DNA from 3 places in the Pseudotabrizicola sp. 4114 genome. Region 1 is predicted to be linked to each of the others. Evidence: riboswitches for the same ligand, from Rfam matches in the RefSeq annotation. Region 1 holds a riboswitch; each other region holds the start of a gene.
The links. Region 1 has a riboswitch for cobalamin ahead of nrdH (glutaredoxin-like protein NrdH). Riboswitches for the same ligand answer to the same signal wherever they lie in the genome.
Positions count from the first base shown of each region.

Region 2: it holds a riboswitch for cobalamin, as region 1 does, so the genes downstream of both, J2X53_RS20420 (ABC transporter substrate-binding protein) here and nrdH (glutaredoxin-like protein NrdH) in region 1, are expected to answer to the same signal.
Region 3: it holds a riboswitch for cobalamin, as region 1 does, so the genes downstream of both, bluB (5,6-dimethylbenzimidazole synthase) here and nrdH (glutaredoxin-like protein NrdH) in region 1, are expected to answer to the same signal.

Region 1 covers NZ_JAVDWP010000003.1:84,397-87,664, reverse strand. The annotation lists gene metH (methionine synthase) at 1-1,740, shown strand, start outside; cobalamin riboswitch at 1,778-1,980, shown strand; gene nrdH (glutaredoxin-like protein NrdH) at 2,074-2,295, shown strand; gene nrdI (class Ib ribonucleoside-diphosphate reductase assembly flavoprotein NrdI) at 2,300-2,713, shown strand; gene nrdE (class 1b ribonucleoside-diphosphate reductase subunit alpha) at 2,698-3,268, shown strand, end outside.
Region 2 covers NZ_JAVDWP010000016.1:47,794-51,061, reverse strand. The annotation lists gene J2X53_RS20435 (relaxase/mobilization nuclease domain-containing protein) at 1-655, shown strand, start outside; partial or broken gene J2X53_RS20430 (IS5/IS1182 family transposase) at 787-888, shown strand; gene J2X53_RS20425 (transposase) at 892-1,167, shown strand; cobalamin riboswitch at 1,231-1,425, shown strand; gene J2X53_RS20420 (ABC transporter substrate-binding protein) at 1,596-2,606, shown strand; gene J2X53_RS20415 (iron ABC transporter permease) at 2,603-3,268, shown strand, end outside.
Region 3 covers NZ_JAVDWP010000006.1:31,103-34,370, forward strand. The annotation lists gene J2X53_RS14625 (propanediol utilization protein) at 1-732, opposite strand, end outside; gene bluB (5,6-dimethylbenzimidazole synthase) at 729-1,418, opposite strand; cobalamin riboswitch at 1,478-1,665, opposite strand; gene J2X53_RS14635 (hypothetical protein) at 1,841-2,206, shown strand; gene J2X53_RS14640 (copper chaperone PCu(A)C) at 2,279-2,776, shown strand; gene J2X53_RS14645 (MurR/RpiR family transcriptional regulator) at 2,820-3,268, opposite strand, start outside.

The sequences.
Region 1 (3,268 bases):
CTGGAACATGCGCTGGTCAATGGCATCACCGAATTCATCGAAGCCGATACCGAAGCCGCGCGCCAGTTGGCAGACCGCCCGCTGCATGTGATCGAAGGCCCGCTGATGGCGGGGATGAACGTGGTGGGCGATCTGTTCGGCGCGGGCAAGATGTTTTTGCCGCAGGTGGTGAAATCGGCCCGGGTGATGAAACAGGCGGTGGCGGTGCTGTTGCCCTATATGGACGCCGAAAAGCTGGCCAATGGCGGGATCGGGCGGCAGACAGCGGGCAAGGTGCTGATGGCCACGGTGAAGGGCGATGTGCATGACATCGGCAAGAACATCGTCGGGGTTGTGCTGGCCTGCAACAATTACGAGATCATCGACCTTGGCGTGATGGTGCCGCCGCAAAAGATCTTGCAGGTGGCGCGCGAGGAAAAGGTCGATGTGATCGGGTTGTCTGGTCTGATCACCCCCAGCCTGGATGAGATGGTACATCTGGCGTCCGAGATGCAGCGCGAGGGCTTTACCATTCCGCTGCTGATCGGCGGGGCGACCACGTCGAAGGTGCATACAGCTGTCAAGATCGCACCGCGCTATGCGGGACCAGCGGTCTATGTGCTGGATGCCAGCCGCGCGGTGGGGGTGGTGTCGGCGCTGCTCAGCCCGGAACAGCAAGCTCCGTTCATTGCCTCCTTGCGCGACGAATACCGCGAGGTGTCCGAACGGCATGAGCGCAACGAGCGGGCAAAGCAACGCCTGCCGCTGGCACAGGCCCGCGCCAATGCCCTGCGGCTGGACTGGCAGGACTATCAGGTGCCCGCGCCAAAGCGGCTGGGCGCGCAGGTGATTGACGACTGGGATCTGGCCGAAATCGCCCGCTACATCGACTGGACCCCGTTTTTCCAGACCTGGGAGCTGAAGGGCAGCTATCCGAAAATCCTGAACGATGAAAAGCAGGGCGAGGCCGCCCGCGCGCTGTTTGCCGATGCACAAGAGATGCTGCAGCGCATCATCACCGAGCGCTGGTTCGGCCCGCGTGCGGTGGTGGGCTTCTGGCCCGCCAATGCGGTGGGCGAGGATATCCGGCTGTTTACTGACGAGACCCGCAGCGAGGCGGTCGCCACCCTGCACACCCTGCGCCAGCAACATGCCAAGCGCGAGGGCCGCCCGAATGTGGCGCTGGCCGATTTTGTGGCGCCCGAAGGCACCGTGCCCGACTACGTCGGCGGCTTTGTGGTGACGGCAGGGCCGGAAGAGGCGGCGATTGCGGCGCAGTTCGACGCCAAGAACGACAATTACTCCGCCATTCTGGTCAAGGCCCTGGCCGACCGTTATGCCGAAGCTATGGCCGAAATGCTGCACCAACGGGTGCGGCGCGAGCTGTGGGGCTATGCCGAGGGCGAGCAGTTTGCCCCCGATGAGCTGGTGGGCGAGCCTTATCGCGGCATCCGCCCTGCCCCCGGCTATCCGGCGCAGCCCGACCATACCGAAAAGCTGACCCTGTTCCGCCTGCTGGATGCCGAGGCGGCGACGGGGGTGGAACTGACCGAAAGCATGGCGATGTGGCCCGGATCTTCGGTTTCGGGGCTTTATATCGGCCACCCTGACAGCTATTACTTTGGCGTGGCCAAGGTCGAACGCGATCAGGTTGCCGACTATGCTGCGCGCAAAGGCATGGATCTGGCCGAGGCCGAACGCTGGCTTGCGCCGATCCTCAACTACATCCCCTCGCCCACTGCGGCCCTCGCGGCAGAATAAGACGACCACTACATATTGACAGCCGAAGCCGTTCCGGGTCAATTAGTAGCGTCATGGTGACCCGGGGCGACTCGGGGATGAAAAGGGAAGCCGGTGCGGGTCAGGGCCCAAAGCCGGTGCTGCCCCCGCAACTGTAAGCGGCGAGCGACGCTGAAACGCCACTGGGGGCAAGCCCCCCGGGAAGGTCAGCCGAGCCCCGACCCGCGAGCCAGGAGACCTGCCTTGACGCAGACGACCGAAACCGTGCGGTGGGCATGGGGGCGTGATCGTGGCGGGTGTCCTGCCTTTGATCCGTGCCTGTTCCCGCAAGACACTGCCAAAAGGGACAAAGGCATGACCATCACCGTTTATTCGAAACCCGCCTGCGTGCAATGCACCGCCACCACCCGCGCGCTGGACGCCAAGGGAATCGCTTATAGCGTGATCGACCTGACTGAAGACGCAGAGGCGATGGAGCGGGTGATGTCGCTGGGCTATCGTCAGGCCCCGGTGGTGGTGGCAGGCGGCGCACATTGGGCCGGTTTCCGCCCCGACATGATCGGCCAGCTGGCCTGACACCGTGGGCGGGCTGGTCTATTACTCGTCCGCCTCGGGCAATACCGCGCGCTTTGTTGCAGCGCTTGGCCTGAGTGCGACGCGGATCCCGATCCGGCCCGCCGACCCGATGCCCACCCCTGCCCTGCCCTATGTGCTGATCTGCCCGACCTTTGCCGACGGCATGGGGCGCGGCGCGGTGCCAAAGCAGGTCATTGCCTTTCTGAACGACCCCGCCCGCCGCGCCCTGATCCGGGGTGTCATTGCTGGCGGAAACCGGAATTTCGGCGCGACCTATGCCCTTGCGGGCAAGGTGATCGCCGCAAAATGCGCCATACCCGTGCTCTACAGCTTTGAGCTGGCGGGAACCGAAACCGACGTAACCCGCGTGCGCGCGGGGCTTGACCGCTTCTGGGGGACTGAATGCTTGACGCCGTGAAACCTGCGCTGGATTACCACGCGCTGAATGCCATGCTGAACCTGTACGACGATCAGGGCCGCATCCGGTTCGACGCCGACCGCATGGCCGCGCGGCAGTATTTCCTGCAGCATGTGAACCAGAACACGGTGTTCTTTCATTCGCTGGATGAAAAGCTGGGCTATCTGGTGGCCGAGGGGTATTATGAGGCTGCGGTGCTGGACCAGTATTCGCGCAACTTTCACCGCCAGATCTGGGATGCGGCCTATGCCGCCAAGTTCCGCTTTCCGACCTTTCTGGGCGCGTTCAAGTATTATACCAGCTACACGCTGAAAACCCGCGACGGTCAGCGCTATCTGGAACGCTATGAGGACCGGGTGGTGATGGTCGCCCTGACGCTGGCGCGGGGCAATGAAGATCTGGCGCTGCGCTTCATGGCCGAGATGCTGGCGGGCCGGTTCCAGCCTGCCACGCCCACATTCCTGAACGCGGGCAAGGCGCAGCGCGGCGAGCTGATCTCGTGCTTCCTGCTGCGGATCGAAGACAATATGGAATCGATCGGCCGCAGCATCAATT
Region 2 (3,268 bases), on a different contig from region 1:
TGACCGCCTGACACAGGGCAGGGAGGCCATTGATCTGCAGCCAGGTGCCTCAGATCGGCTGAAAACGGACATCGTCGGCAAGGCAGTGGCCCTGGGTCTCAGCGGTGATCGCATGGCTGAGCGGCTGGAAACCGGTGCCGCCAATGCCTGGGAAGAACGCGATTGGGTGCGCAGTGACTTGGCAACCCTGTCCGGGAGGCGGCGTGCTGACTTAAGGAATCCGGATCAAAGCCGGAAGGTCGTCGATGATATCGAAGGGTTCTATGAAGCTGCGGCCAAGCTAATCGATCATGCCCGGGCGCATGAGGTCGTCCCTGAGAATGATCGGCTGCTGCGGGCCCTCGGGTCGATGGGCCGCATCATGCAGGCGGATGGAAAGGTAGAGTTCCGGGGCGATGCCCATGCTGAGCGGTTCGCTGATGAACTGCGTCAGCGGTATGGCAAAGAGGTTGTAGCGGAACTCGCCAGCGGTCGGACCGATGCGTTGGCTGTTGATTTCGAGGATGCGGATCAGCGGAAGTGGATCGCGCGTGCGGTTGTTTCGGCCGCGAAGTCACATGTGGCGTTTGGGTTGACCTTGCGAGAAGCGCGCAAAGCTGAGCGGCGGCTGGCATTGGAGCCTGTGAAATCAGAGGAGCGAGACTGGGAGCGTTGATCGACGAAGTGGGCGGTTTCCGGACGTTCTCCGCACGCGCAAACGCAACCTTGCCAGCATGTAGAAGCGGACATTTCGCCAGGATCACGCCGCCGGACCCGGCGCAACTTGAAAAGGGGTCAGATCACCGCCACCATATCCGAAGCCGCGTCGAAGCACAGATGAACCGCATCAAATCCTTCGGCGAGAGGATCATGTTGCGTGATCCCGATCGCCAGACCACCGAGGTTCACACCATCACCAGGGAACAGGTTGCCGCACTTACTGGATTGGCCTTGGTCGTGCATGCCAGCGGAACACTTCGCAGAAAACGGGCCATCACTGGAGATCCCCGTGCTCTGCGACATGTGATGTTCCAGACAGCCCCAGTCGCGGCACATCACAAAGCAAGCATGAAAACTTTCGCAGATCGCCTCCGCAAGGATGGAAATCCGCACACGGCCATCATCACCGCCGTCGCCAGAAAGCTCGTTATCATTGGGAACGCTCTGTGCAATAGCCGTCAGAAGTGAACCGCCCCGACGGCCGGAGAGATACAGCTTCTAAGCAAGGCGCTTGCAGCCCGTGGATTTTGGGCATATCGGTTTTGCGTCGGTTTCCGCAAGGAATCAAAAGGGAATCCGTCACCGGTTCTTCGGTGAAACGGAACTGCCCCCGCAACTGTAGGCGGCGAGCGTGCAGCGAAATACCACTGTGGCCAGTGCCATGGGAAGGTCGCTGTTCGTGATGACCCGTCAGTCAGGAGACCTGCCGACAGTGTCAGCAACGCGAACCGGGCGGGGTGTCCGGAGAGGTGTCGAATGAATAATTCCCAAAGGCGGCCTTTCGTGGCCGTCACAGCCAGAACACATGCGTCACGCCGGTCGGCTGTCGCGGCATTCAGCCCATGGGTCGGCAATCTTTCCCTGTCTCCGGTCGTAATATCCTTTGGAGACGACCCATGTTCAGACGATCCTTCACGGCAGCCGGAAGTGCTGTCCTCTGGCTAGCAGTTCCTGTGCATGCCGAAACGGCCTATCCCTTGACTCTGACCAATTGCGGGGTAGACGTGACCTTTGAGGCCGCGCCGGAAAGCGTGGTGACTGTCGGACAGGCCGCAACGGAAATCCTGTATTCCCTTGGGCTTGGCGACAAGGTTCAGGGAACATCCGTTTGGTTTACGGATGTCCTGCCGGAATTCGAGGTGTTGAACGCCGGTATCGAGCGAATCGCCGACAATGACCCGAGTTTTGAAAGCGTGGTGGCCAAGCGCCCCGGGCTGGTGGCCGTGCAGTATGAATGGCATGTCGGGGCGCAGGGCATTGTCGCCACGCGCGAACAGTTCGCGGATCTCGGTATCCCGACATATACGCTGCCTGCCGATTGCATTGGCAAGGACAACACTGCCGGGTCCGATGGCACCCGGCTTGAACAGTATGAGATGGACAGCCTCTATCAGGGGATCACGGAGCTTGCGCAGATTTTCGATGTCGGGGATCGCGGGGACGCGCTGGTTGCTGACCTGAGGGCGCGCGAGGCGGCCGCCATTGAGAAAGCGCAAGCGCTGACTCTGGGCAACGCGACCGCAGTATTCTGGTTCTCGTCTGCAGAAATGGACATTGATCCCTATGTCGCGGGGCAGGGTGGCGCGCCAGCCAATATGATGCAGGCACTTGGCCTTGAAAATGTGGTCAGCAGCGATGAGGAATGGCCCGTCGTAAGCTGGGAAACCATCTCGCGGGCCAACCCCACTATCATCGTGGCCGCCCGGATGGAGCGTCGCCGTTTCGAGGCGGATGATATCGATAAAAAGCTGGAATTCCTGCGCAGTGATCCGGTCGTCAGCCTGATGGATGCGGTCACGAAGGACCGGGTTGTCATTCTTGATGCGCATAGCATGGACCCGTCGATCCGCAACATAGCGGCGCTGGAAACACTGGCCGACGCTTTGGCAGAGTCTGACCTGAAATGACGGTCGAGACCGCTCCCGTCCGTTCCACCCTGCGTCCGGTTGCGTTCTGGGGGCTGTCGGGAGTGGCCGTTCTTCTGGTGGCGATCGTTGCCGGTGTGGTTATTGGCGAGACGCCGCTGCCATTGGCCACGGTTGGTGCCGTCGTGATGAACAATCTGTTGAGCGCAGAGTTCATCGTCGATCCGATCGATGCGGGCATTGTCTGGAGCTACCGCTTGCCGCGCACCCTGATAGCTGCGGCTTGCGGAGCCGGGCTTGCGCTTTCGGGGGTCGTGCTTCAGGCTTTGGTGCGCAATGCGCTGGCCGATCCCTATCTTCTGGGCGTCTCGGCGGGGGCCGGAACCGGTGCTGTCGCGGTCACCATCCTAGGCCTCGGCGGTGGTGCCATCGGCATATCCGCCGGGGCGTTTGGCGGGGCAACGCTGGCCTTTGCGCTTGTTGCGGCGCTGGCGCGCGCGGCGGGTGGCGGATCGGCGCAGCTGGTGCTGGCGGGCATTGCCGGATCACAACTGTTCAATGCGCTGACTGCTTTTTTCATCGCGAAATCTGCCAATGCGGAACAGGCACGCGGCATCATGTTTTGGCTTCTGGGCAACCTGTCCGGTGTGCGGTGGCCGGATGTCTGGCTTGCCACCCCCGCTGTGGGGTTTGGGTTTCTGGCC
Region 3 (3,268 bases), on a different contig from region 1:
ACCGGAATGCGACGCCGACCAGCCCAGAGCGCCAAGGTCTTTGGCAAGTTGTGCGGTCGGGTCATCGGGCGGGCCGCGACGGGTCAGGCAACGGGCGGCACTTTCCGTGGCAATGGCGGCGAAACCGGCAAGCGCCGCGCCGCGCTGCCATGCTGTCACCAGATCGCTGACATCGTCATATGCGCTGTCCGTGGCGCGGGTCGGCAGCGGCGGGCCAAAGAAGCCGCCCAGAAGATGCGCGCGGGGCAGGGCTGGCCCTTGCGCCAGCACTCTGCCCTCGCGGGAGGACCAGATCAGCCGGTCGGGGTGGCCGAACATCAGGGGGTCGCTGGCCCCTTCGGCAGCAACACAGGCGCGTGCCAGCAGGGCGGGCGGTCCGCAAAACCCGGCCAGCCGGGCGATGGCGACCAGCGCCGCCGTGCTGGCCCCGGTGCCAAGCCCCGGCGGAAAGGCCGGATGCAGGTGATAGGCGCCGGTCAGGGGCAGGCCCAGCGCTGACAAAAACCGGCGCAGCACCGGAGGTGGCACGGGAAAGCCTGCGGGCGCATGGGGCGTTTTGACAGTCAGGCCAGAACAGGCCCGGCGCCCGGCCCGCAAAAACATGCCATCAGGGCGCAAGGTGACCAGAACAACGGGCCCCTGCGCGCCCATCCGGCCTTGGAGCCATTCGCCGAAGTGGCAGGCTTGTCGCAGGATGCCCCCAGAACGGCGGTCGGCAAAGGCAGAGTTCATGGCCGGTGATCATCCTGTGCCAAAGCCTCCGGCCAGCGGTCCTGAAACACCAGATCGGCCAGATCCAACCGGTTTTGCCAGCCTTTGACCTGCAATTCGGGTTCGGAATACAGCGCATCAACATGGCCGAGGCAAAGGTACGCCACCGGCACGACCGGATCGGGCAGGTTCAGAATCCGGCGCAGATCACTGTCATGAAAAATGCTGACCCAGCCGACGCCAATGCCTTCGGCACGGGCCGCAAGCCACAGATTCTGCGCGGCACAGACGGTCGAGTACAGATCCATATCGCGGTTATGGGTCCGCCCCAGCACCACCTGCCCGCCGCGGGTGCGGTCACAGGTGATGCAGATGTTCACCGGGGCCTCACGGATGCCCTGCAATTTCAGCGTGGAATACAGAGGTTGACGGTCTGCACTGAACATTCCGGCCGCTTCGGCATTGGCCCGCTCAAACGCATCATGGATTTCGGCTTTCACCTCTGCGCTGCGGATCACGATGAAATTCCACGGCTGCATGAACCCGACCGAAGGCGCATGATGCGCTGCGGTCAGCAGGCGGAGCAGGACATCCTCATCAACGGCGCGCGGCGTAAACTGGCTGCGGACATCGCGGCGGGTAAAGATGGCGCGGTAGACGGCATCACGCTCGGTGGGTGAAAATGCCTGAACGGGTTGCGGCTGCATCTGGTCTTTCGTCACGACAAAACCCCTGTCATCAGAAACAAGGCCCCCGCTGACCATCGGGCACCCCGGTTTCGTCTGGCCGGTCTTCTGACTTGGTTTCACCCGGTGCCGCGCCTTCCCGGTCAGTCGGACCAGTGGCTGTTGCGGCCCCGTCCACCTTACAGCGTTGGGCACGTCGCGGAGTCTCACCGCGTTCCCGATTATCCCGACGGCAATCGCATCGAGCACCAGACACCTGATGCCTAGCGGCTCAGCCGCTGGTTCACAATGGGGTTGGTTGTGCGTATGACCGGGACAGGCTTGCCTGAGCCACTGCGCGGCCTCAGCAGCCTGCGGGCTGGTGCGTTGGGAACCCTTGGATCAAGCCGGAGTGACAGAGTGACCCGTTGCTTTGCCGCGCGATTTGCGGCATTCCGCGCCTTATGGTCCTGTCTCTGATCATATGGCTGCGTGGCGTGGCTTTGGTTGCGCTTCTGGCGACTGCCCTTGGCGTCGCTGGCTTTGGCCATCGTGCGCCGATGCAGCAGGATGCGACGATCGAGGCATTCTTGCTGTCCGGTTTTGCAATGGCCGATCTGTGCGGATCATCGGGGTCCGGCGATGCAGCGGCGCCGCTGTCCTGCCTCGCCTGCACAGTCACCGGCCCGGCGCTGATCCCGGCCAGCCCTTGCGTGATCCGCGATGCGGATATGCAGATCATTGCCGCCGTTTTTGCCCCGCGTGCGCGCCAGACTGTGCCTGCCGTTCACGACCCCGCCCGCGCGCCGCGTGCCCCGCCGCTGGCCTGAACCTGTCTGTCTGAAATCCATCCAGTCCTGACAGCCGGCCGCGCGCCGTGCTCAAGCCAAAAGGCAATCGTAATGTATCTTTCGTCTTCTCTGAACCGCGTCAAAACCCCGCTTCTGGCCTTTTGTGCCGCACTTGCGCTGGCAACCAGCGCACAGGCCCATGGCGTGACCGTGGGTGATCTTGAGATCATTCACCCCAATATCCTGGCACCTGCCGCTTCGGCAAAATCGGCTGCGGGCTATATGGGCATCGCCAATGAGGGCACAACCGCTGACCGGCTGATCGGCATCGAGATGCCTTCGGTCCAGCATTCCGAACTGCACACCACCGAACACAGCGCCGATGGCGTTGCGCGCATGATGCATGTGGATGCCATCGACATTCCGGCGGGCGAGACGGTGCTCTTGGAACGCGGCGGCATGCACATCATGCTGATGGGCCTGACCGAGCCGATGACTGAGGGGCAGATGGTGCCCGCCACCCTGATCTTTGAACAGGCTGGCCGCGTCGAGGTGGAGTTCAGCGTCGATCCGTCGGATGGTGCTGACCATTCCGCCATGGGGCACTGAGGCCTGAAACAAAGGCCCGTGGCGTTCGCGCGCCACGGGTTTCCTAGCGATAGCGCCGGAAAAACCGCGAGCGGTCGTACAGCGTTTCCAGCCGTTTCATCCGGCCTTCGGTCTCTCCCCAGGTCCGGCTTTGCACACTTGCCAGCAGCGTTTCGACCAGCACGAGGATCGACACGGTCGAGTCCCAGGCCGAAGGTGCTTCGATATGGCAGGTCAGCGTGTGGCGGGCGTGGGCGGCGGCGGGGCTGACCCAGCGGTCGGTGATCACCACCACCTCGGCCCCCTGTTCCACCGCCAGCTCTACCAGTTGCAGCACCGAGTTTTCATAGCGCCTGATATCAAACGCCACCAGCACATCGCCTGCCTTCATATCCAGCAGAGCCGGGGGCCAGGTGTTCGACATGTCCGACAGCAGCGTCACCTCGGGCCGGACCACCTTCATCAGCGAGACCAGATAATCGGCATGGGCATGGGTGATGCGGCCGCCCATCG